2 regions of the Micromonospora sp. RTBAU3-60 genome follow, and region 2 is predicted to be linked to the other one. Evidence: riboswitches for the same ligand, from Rfam matches in the RefSeq annotation. Region 2 holds a riboswitch; the other holds the start of a gene.
What was found. A riboswitch is a leader RNA that binds a small molecule or an ion and turns the genes downstream of it on or off. The one in region 2 is predicted to bind thiamine pyrophosphate.
Positions count from the first base shown of each region.

Region 1: linked by a shared signal. The riboswitch ahead of ACY34I_RS25140 (ECF transporter S component) and the one ahead of thiE (thiamine phosphate synthase) in region 2 are both predicted to bind thiamine pyrophosphate.

Region 1 covers NZ_JBUEGB010000029.1:65,182-69,111, forward strand. Annotated here, with positions in the region: gene ACY34I_RS25130 (energy-coupling factor transporter transmembrane component T family protein) at 1-88, opposite strand, end outside; gene ACY34I_RS25135 (ABC transporter ATP-binding protein) at 85-1,500, opposite strand; gene ACY34I_RS25140 (ECF transporter S component) at 1,610-2,197, opposite strand; TPP riboswitch at 2,271-2,377, opposite strand; gene ACY34I_RS25145 (alpha/beta fold hydrolase) at 2,465-3,289, shown strand; gene ACY34I_RS25150 (AAC(3) family N-acetyltransferase) at 3,286-3,930, shown strand, end outside.
Region 2 covers NZ_JBUEGB010000006.1:62,627-66,556, forward strand. Annotated here, with positions in the region: gene thiO (glycine oxidase ThiO) at 1-1,057, opposite strand, end outside; gene thiE (thiamine phosphate synthase) at 1,051-1,677, opposite strand; TPP riboswitch at 1,672-1,780, opposite strand; gene ACY34I_RS08135 (hypothetical protein) at 2,037-2,438, shown strand; gene ACY34I_RS08140 (aldo/keto reductase) at 2,551-3,513, opposite strand; gene ACY34I_RS08145 (nucleotidyltransferase domain-containing protein) at 3,637-3,930, opposite strand, start outside.

The sequences.
Region 1 (3,930 bases), on a different contig from region 2:
AGAAGGCCAGCGCGGCGGCCAGTTTCGCCACCGGGTTGCGGCGGGCCAGCGGCGCACCGGGCCGGGCCACCGGTGCCACGCTGATCACGGCCGCTCCAGGGTGAGGGTCCGGTCGGCGAGCGCGGCGACGAAGTCCGGGTCGTGGGTGACCGCGACGACGCCGTGGCCGGCGTCGCGCAGCTCGGCGAAGAGGTCGACCAGCTCCCCCCAGGTCCGCCGGTCCTGTCCGAAGGTGGGCTCGTCGCAGATCAGCAGGCGGGGCGCGGTGGCCAGGGCGGTCGCCACGCTCAGCCGCCGCGCCTCCCCACCCGAGAGGGTGTACGGGTTGGCGCCGGCCAGCCGGGTCAGCCGCAGCCGGTCCAGCAGCCCGTCCACGGTGGCCCGTACCGCCGCCTCGGGCTGGCCGGTCCGGCGCGGGCCGAGCGCCAACTCGTCGTAGACGCTGCCGGTGACGAACTGGTGTTCCGGGTCCTGGAAGACCGAGCCGATCCGCCGGGCCAGCAGGGGCGCGCGCCAGCGGTGCGGGGGAGTGCGGGCGTCCCGCCCCGCCAGGGCGGCCGTGGCGGTGGTCGTACCGGCGCCGGGGCGGAGCAGGCCGCCGAGAAGCAGGGCCAGGGTGGACTTGCCGGCGCCGTTCGGGCCGAGGACGGCGAGCGCCTCGCCGGCGCGTACCTCGAGGTCGACGGCGGCTAGCCGGGGCGGCAGGCCGAGCCGGTCGGCGGTGAGCAACCGGTCGCCGGGCGGCGCGGTGGCGGGCCGGGGCGGCACGGTGCGACCTGGCACCCAGACCCCGGCGGCGGCGAGCGCGTCGCCGTGCGCGGCGAACACCGCATCGGGCGGCCCGTCGGCCCGCACCCCGCCGCCGGCCTCCAGCACGACCACCCGGTCGACCAGCGGGAGCGCCTCGGCGACCCGGTGCTCCACCAGGATCAGCGTGGTGTCGGCGTCGAGCGCGTCCGCGACGGCCCGCCGGATCAGCGCGGCGCCGGCCGGGTCGAGGTTGGCGGTGGGTTCGTCGAGCAGCAGCAGCCCGGGCCGCGGGGCGAGCGCTCCGGCGAGGGCGAGGCGCTGCTGCTCACCGCCGGACAGCGCGGCGGTGGGCCGGTCCCGGTGGTACGGGAAGCCGACCCGGCGCAGCGCCTCGTCGACCCGGGGCCAGATCTCCTCGGCGGGTACGCCCCGGTTCTCCAGCCCGAACGCGACGTCGTCGCCGCAGCGGGCCATCACCAACTGGGTCTCCGGGTCCTGGAAGACGACGCCGACCCGTTCCCGGGCCTTGCGCGGGTCCAGCCCGTCGATCTCGATGGTGCCCTCCTGCTCGCCGCTGTCCTCGGGCAGCAGCCCGGCGAGCGCCGCCAGCAGCGTGCTCTTGCCCGCGCCGGACGCCCCCAGCAGCAGCACCCGCTCCCCGGCCTCGACGCGCAGGTCCACCCCCCGGACGGCCCACCCCTTCCGCCCCGCGTGCCGCCACCCGAACCCCCGCAACACCACCGCGCTCACACCCGCACCCCCTTCCCGGCCCACCCCGCACTGTCGATCATGAGGTTGGCGGCAGTTTCAGAGATCCACATCGCCGCCAACCTCATGATCAACCCGCTGGTCCCGGCGGTCAGACGGCGGCGCGTTCGCGGCCGGCGGGGAAGCGGTCGAGGACGCCGGTGTTGGCCAGCGCGCGGGTGAGGAACCAGCCGCCGGCGCCGGCGATCACGGTGGCGCTCACGATCGTCAGCAGCGCGTACGGGATCCGGTAGCTGACCAGCTCGTAGGTCTTGTTCCAGTAGACGAAGTCGAAGATCGCCGCGGTCAGGCCGGTCAGCGCGCCGGCCAGCAGCGCGGCCGGCAGCCGGTACGAGCGGTACCGCAGGGCGGCGAAGGCCAGCTCGGCGCCGACGCCCTGCATCAGGCCCTGCACGATGACGATGCCGCCCCACTGGCTGCCCAGCAGCGCGGAGACGATCGCCGCCACCAGTTCGCAGTACAGCGAGGCGCCCGGCTTGCGGATGACCAGGCCGCCGAGGACGGCCGGCACCAGCCAGACGCCGTAGATGAGGGTCTGCGCCGGCGGGAAGAAGGCGAAGGCGGCGTCGGTGGCGCTCCAGACCAGGCCCCAGGCCCAGAAGATCACGCCGAAGGCGACCGCGATCACGGAGGCGATGACGATGTCGATGGTCCGCCACCGGTTGGTGGTGTGGTTCATGGCTGCTCCCAGTTCGTCGAGGGTGAACCAGGAGAAGACGCACGCCGCGTCCGGATGCCCGGACGACGGCGCGGCTGGAGGTTGACCGAACTCCCTGCGCTGGCATTACCCAGATCAGGTTCGAGGGTCTGCGGGCACCGGCCCGCACTCTCAGCGCTGTGCGCTCCCCTGTCGGATGTGAAGTTGTCTCCGGCAGACGCTAGCACCGGCCCCCACCGCCGGCCCAGCAGGGCGGGCGGCGCCGGCCCGCTGGGTACGCTGCCGATCATGCGGGTCGACGCGCGAGGTCTGACGTTCGAGGTACGCACCGGCGGTCCCGAGGACGGCGTCCCGGTCCTGCTGCTGCACGGCTTCCCGCAGCACGGCGGCGAGTGGGACGGGGTGGTGCCCGCGCTGCACGCCGCCGGGCTGCGCACGTACGCGCTAGACCAGCGCGGCTACTCGCCGGGTGCCCGGCCGGCGGCGGTCGAGGCGTACCGGATCCCGGAGCTGGTGGCGGACGCGGCCGGCGTGCTCGACGCGCTCGGCGTCAAGGCCGCGCACGTGGTCGGGCACGACTGGGGGGCGATCGTGGCCTGGGGTCTGGCGGCGGTGCACCCGGAGCGGGTCCGCACCCTGACCGCGGTGTCGGTGCCGCATCCGGCGGCGATGGCCCACGCGCTCGCCACCGACCCGCGGCAGAAGGCCCGCTCCGCGTACATCGCGCTGTTCCGCAAGCCGGGCAAGGCGGAGCGGGTGCTGCTCGCGCTCGACGCCACCGCGCTGCGCCGGATGCTCGGCGGGGTGGGCGACCGCGCGCGGGTGGCCCGCTACGCCGACCCGATGCGCGAGCCGGCCGCGTTGACCGCCGCGTTGAACTGGTACCGGGCTATGACCGGGGCGGACCTGAAGGCCGTCGGGCCGGTGGACGTGCCGACCACCTTCGTGTGGAGCGACCGGGACATAGCGATCGGCCGGACGGCGGCCGAGTCCTGCGCCGCGCACGTGACCGGCGACTACCGGTTCGTCGAGTTGCCCGGCGTGACGCACTGGATCCCGGACGAGGCGCCCGCCCCGCTGGCCGCGGCGATCCTCGCCCGGGTGGGCCGATGATCGCCGGCGCCGCACCGGCCCGGCCGCATACCCGCGCGTCGCTCGCCGCCCAGTTCCGCGCCCTCGGCGTACGCCCCGGCGGGACCGTGCTGGTGCACGCGGCGCTGGGCCCGCTGGGTTTCCTCTGCGGCGGGCCCGAGGCGGTGCTGCTCGCCCTGCGCGACGTGCTCGGTCCGGACGGGACGGTCGTGGTGCCCACCCACACGCCGGACAACAGCGACCCCGCGGGCTGGTCGAACCCGCCGGTGCCCGAGGACTGGTGGCCGGTCATCCGGGCCGAGCTGCCCGGCTTCGATCCGGCGGTGACGCCGAGCCGGTTCATGGGTGCCCTCGCCGAGCTGGTCCGCACCTGGCCGGGCGCCCGGCGCAGCGACCACCCGTACGTCTCGTTCGCCGCGCTCGGGCCGGCCGCCGACCTGATCGTCGCGGGCCACGCGCTGGCCGGCATGCTGGGCGAGCGCTCCCCGCTGGCCCGCCTCTACGACCTGGACGGCGACGTCCTGCTGCTCGGTGTGGGCCACGACAGCAACACGTCGCTGCACCTGGCCGAGTACCGGCAGCCGGCGCCGCCCCGGCAGCGCTGCGGCGGGGCCGTGCTGACCGGCGACGGTGGCCGCGAGTGGGTGTGGTGGGAGGACATC
Region 2 (3,930 bases):
CGATCAGCTCGGTGACCAGGTCGGCGGTGACCGGGGTGAGCACGATGCCGTGCCGGTGGTGGCCGGTGGCCACGAGCACGCCCGGCCGGCCGGGCAGCGACCCGATGATCGGCGCGTTGTCCGGCGTACCGGGGCGCAGCCCGGCGGACGCCTCGACCAGGTCGTACTCGGCCAGCTCGGGGACCAGGTCGACGGCGGCGCGGAGCATCCGGAGCACCGCGCCGGCGGTCACCTCGGTGTCGGCGCGCTCCTCGACGGTCGCCCCGACCACCACCTCGCCGCTGTCCCGGGGCACCAGATAGATCGACTCGCCGTCGGCGTACCCCCGGATCACGTGCCGGAAGCCCGGCGCGCCGCGGCCGGGCGCGCGGAGCCGGAGCACCTGCCCCTTCACCGGCCGCACCGGCAGCCCGGTGAGCGCAGCCGCGCCGCAGCCGGCGGCGACCACGGTGACCCGGGCGTCCACGTCGGAGAGTCGGGCGACCGGGGCGGGGTGCAGCGCGGCGCCGGCCCGTTCGGCTGCCGCCCACAGCGCGGGCACCAGCCGGCGCGGGTCGACCTGATGGTCGCCGGGCGCGACCGCGCCGCCGCGCACCCGGGGGGCCAGCGCCGGCTCCCGGTCCCGCAGCGCCGAGGGGCGCAGTTGCGTGATCGGCAGGCCCAGCCCCTGCTGGTACGCCCAGAGCCGGCGCGCCTCGGCCAGGTCGTCGGCGGTCAGCCCGACCACCAGCGTACCGTCGGTGCGGTACCCGACGTCGGCGCCGGCGGCCTCGGCGAGCTCGGCGGCGAAGGCCGGCCAGCGGGCGGCGGAGTCGGCGAGCAGCGCGGTCAGCTCGTGCTCCCCGAAGTACGCCTCGGCCACCGGCGACAGCATCCCGGCCGCCACGTGCGAGGCCCCGGAGCCCGGTGCCGGATCGTGGACGACCACCCGCAGCCCGCGCTGCGCGCACCGCCACGCGATCGACAGCCCGACCGGTCCCGCCCCCACGACGGCGACGTCCACAAGCGAGGGTCCCCGGTTGACGCCGCCGGTAGCGGAGGATCCCCTGCTCAACACGCCAGCGCCCCGAGCAGCTCGGCCGTCGCCCGAGCGGGATCGGCCGCCCCCGACAGCGCCCCGACCACCGCCACCCCGTACGCCCCGGCGGCGCGCAGCGTCGGCGCGCTCGCGGCGGTCACCCCGCCGATGGCGATCACCGGCACGTCCACTGCCTCGGCGACCGCGCGTACGCCGGCGGGGCCGATCGGGTCGGGCAGCCCGGCCTTAGTGGTGGTGGCGTGGCAGGGGCCCAGGCCCAGGTAGCTGGCCCCGGCGGCGACGGCCGCCGCGGCGGTCCCCGGTTCCCGCGCGGTGGCGCCGAGCACGGCGGCCGAGCCGAGCACCTGGCGGGCGGCTGCCACGGGCAGGTCGTCCGCGCCGACGTGACCGCCGGCCGCGCCCACCGCGAGCGCCACGTGCAGCCGGTCGTTGACCAGACAGGTCGCGCCGTACGGCCGGCACAGCGCGACCACCCGGCGGGCCAGATCGTACGCCTCCCGGTCGGTGGCGTCGTCCGTCACCCGGACCTGGACGACCAGTTCGGCGCGGGCGACCGGCAGAGCGGCGCGCAGCACGGCGAGCGGGTCCCGCCCCGGCCGGGTGTCGGTGATGAGATGCAGACGTCCCAGGGACGACACGGCAACACTCCTCCCTGCGCCGGCATTACCCGGATCAGGTTCAACGGTCGGGGGCTGCAGCCCCCCTCTCAGCCCGGTGCACCGGGCTCCCGTGGGTCACTTGCGGCCTACCGTACGACGTCCGCCCGGATCCGCCAAGGGCGGGTGACACTTCCCACCAGCCGTCCCGGCTGAACGACAGGAACAACAGGTGATCGTCCACTCACGACACGCTGTCCGAATGCGCAGGACATCCCTCCCCACGTCAGGGGAGGCGATTCCCCCTCAAGCGGGAACATCAGCAGCCCCCGGGACTGTAAAAAAATATTCGGAACTCAAAGTTCTCGGTCTCGCGAAGGACAGAGTCTGTGCCAAGAACAGTGACGAAGCGTGCGGTTCAGGTCGCGGCGGCCCTGGCGGTCGGAGGAGCGACCATCGCGTTCAGCGCATCGCCGGCCCTTGCCGGTACGTACGTCGGCCCCGTTTACACCACTGACGACAACCCGGGCGGCAAGGCCCACTTCAATGACGTCGGCGAGTATTTCAACGCCTGCGACATCCAGTCCGACGGCAAGCGGGCGGTGGCCATCTTGCGGTGGACCTCTGGCGGGTACTCGCACTACCGAGAGGTGCAGGACGCGGACGGGGCGAACAACGGCTGTGTGCTCTACCCGTATGACATCGAGATCCCCGAGGGCACCTCGATCTCCCTGACCGCATGCCTGCGGGACGGCGCGAACGGAACCCCTGTGTTCTGTAGGACCGAATACGGAACTGCGTGACCGTACCGTTGCCTACGGCACTAGCTGATTAGGGCGGCACCGGCGGCCTGGCCCCAAGCAGCACCGCTGTCCCGGCACCGTCGATGCGGCGCCGGGACAGCGAGTGAGTGGGTCAGAGGATGGCGCCGAGGGCGGCCAGGTCCTCGTCGGTGGGCTGCCAGCTTCCCGCCTCGGCGTTGGCGCGTACCTGCTCGGGCGTGGTCGCGCCGGCGATCACCGAGGTCACCGCGGGGCGGGCGGCGAGCCCGCCGATGGCCACCTGGAGCATCGAGATCCCGCGCTCCGCGGCGTACGCCTCGATCGCCTCGATGGTGTCCCAGTCCGCCGCGGCCAGCCGCTCGGCGTACCGGCCGCCGCCGGAGAGCCGGCTGCCGGCGGGTGGGGTCTCGCCCCGGTGGTACTTGCCGGTGAGCAGGCCGTTGGCCAGCGGGAAGAACGGCAGCATGCCCAAGCCGAACCGCTCACACGCCGGGATGACCTCAGCCTCGACGGAGCGTTCCAGCAGGCTGTAGTGGTTCTGCGCGGAGATGAAGCGGGTGCGGCCCTGGGACGACGCGGTCCAGTCGGCGTCGGCGATCTGCCAGCCGGCGAAGTTCGAGTTGCCGAGGTAGCGGACCTTGCCGGCGCGGACCAGGTCGTCCAGCGCCGCGAGTGTCTCGTCGATCGGGGTGTCCGGGTCGGGTTCGTGCATCTGGTACAGGTCGATGTGGTCGGTGCCGAGCCGGCGCAGCGACGCCTCGACGGCGCGCGCGATGTAGCGGCGGGCGCCCCGGGCACCGAAGTCCGGTCCGTTCAGGCCGTGCATGTCCATGCCGAACTTGGTGGCGACCACCACGTCGTCGCGGTGGCCCTTGAGCGCCTGCCCGAGCAGTTCCTCGGAGCCGCCCTGCGGTTCGCCGTAGATGTCGGCGGTGTCGAAGAAGTTGATCCCGGCGTCGAGCGCGGCCTCGACCACCGCCCGGGTGCCGTCGAGGTCGAGCTTGCGGCCGAAGTTGTTGCAGCCGACGCCGACCACGGACACCACGAGCCCGGAGTCGCCCAGCCGGCGGTACGTCATCTCACTCACGAGATCCACCCTATGCCCAGGCGCGGACCAGCATCCGGGTGAGTCGTTCATGCCATCAAGTCCGTAGCGGCGCGGCATCCTCCTGCCACCGGTCCCGACACACCGGCATCGGTCCGCCGCCGCCCGGCCCGCTCAGCCGAGCACGTCGGCGACCAGCCGCCGCGCGGCCGCCAGGGTCCGTGCCAGCTCCTCCGGGGTACGACCGACCTCAGCGAGCAGCCCGTACGCCCGGGACACGAAGTCGGGCGGCGCATCGGGCAGCCGGCCGGCCGAGGCGATCATGCCCTTCTCGTTGATCAGCCACCGCCCGGCCCGGCCGTGCAGCGCCTGGACTAGCACCCCGACCGCCCGGAACAGGCAGCCCGCCACGTACGCACTGTCCCCGGCGGCGGCACCCTTGGCCGCCCCGTCGAACAGGAAACCCGC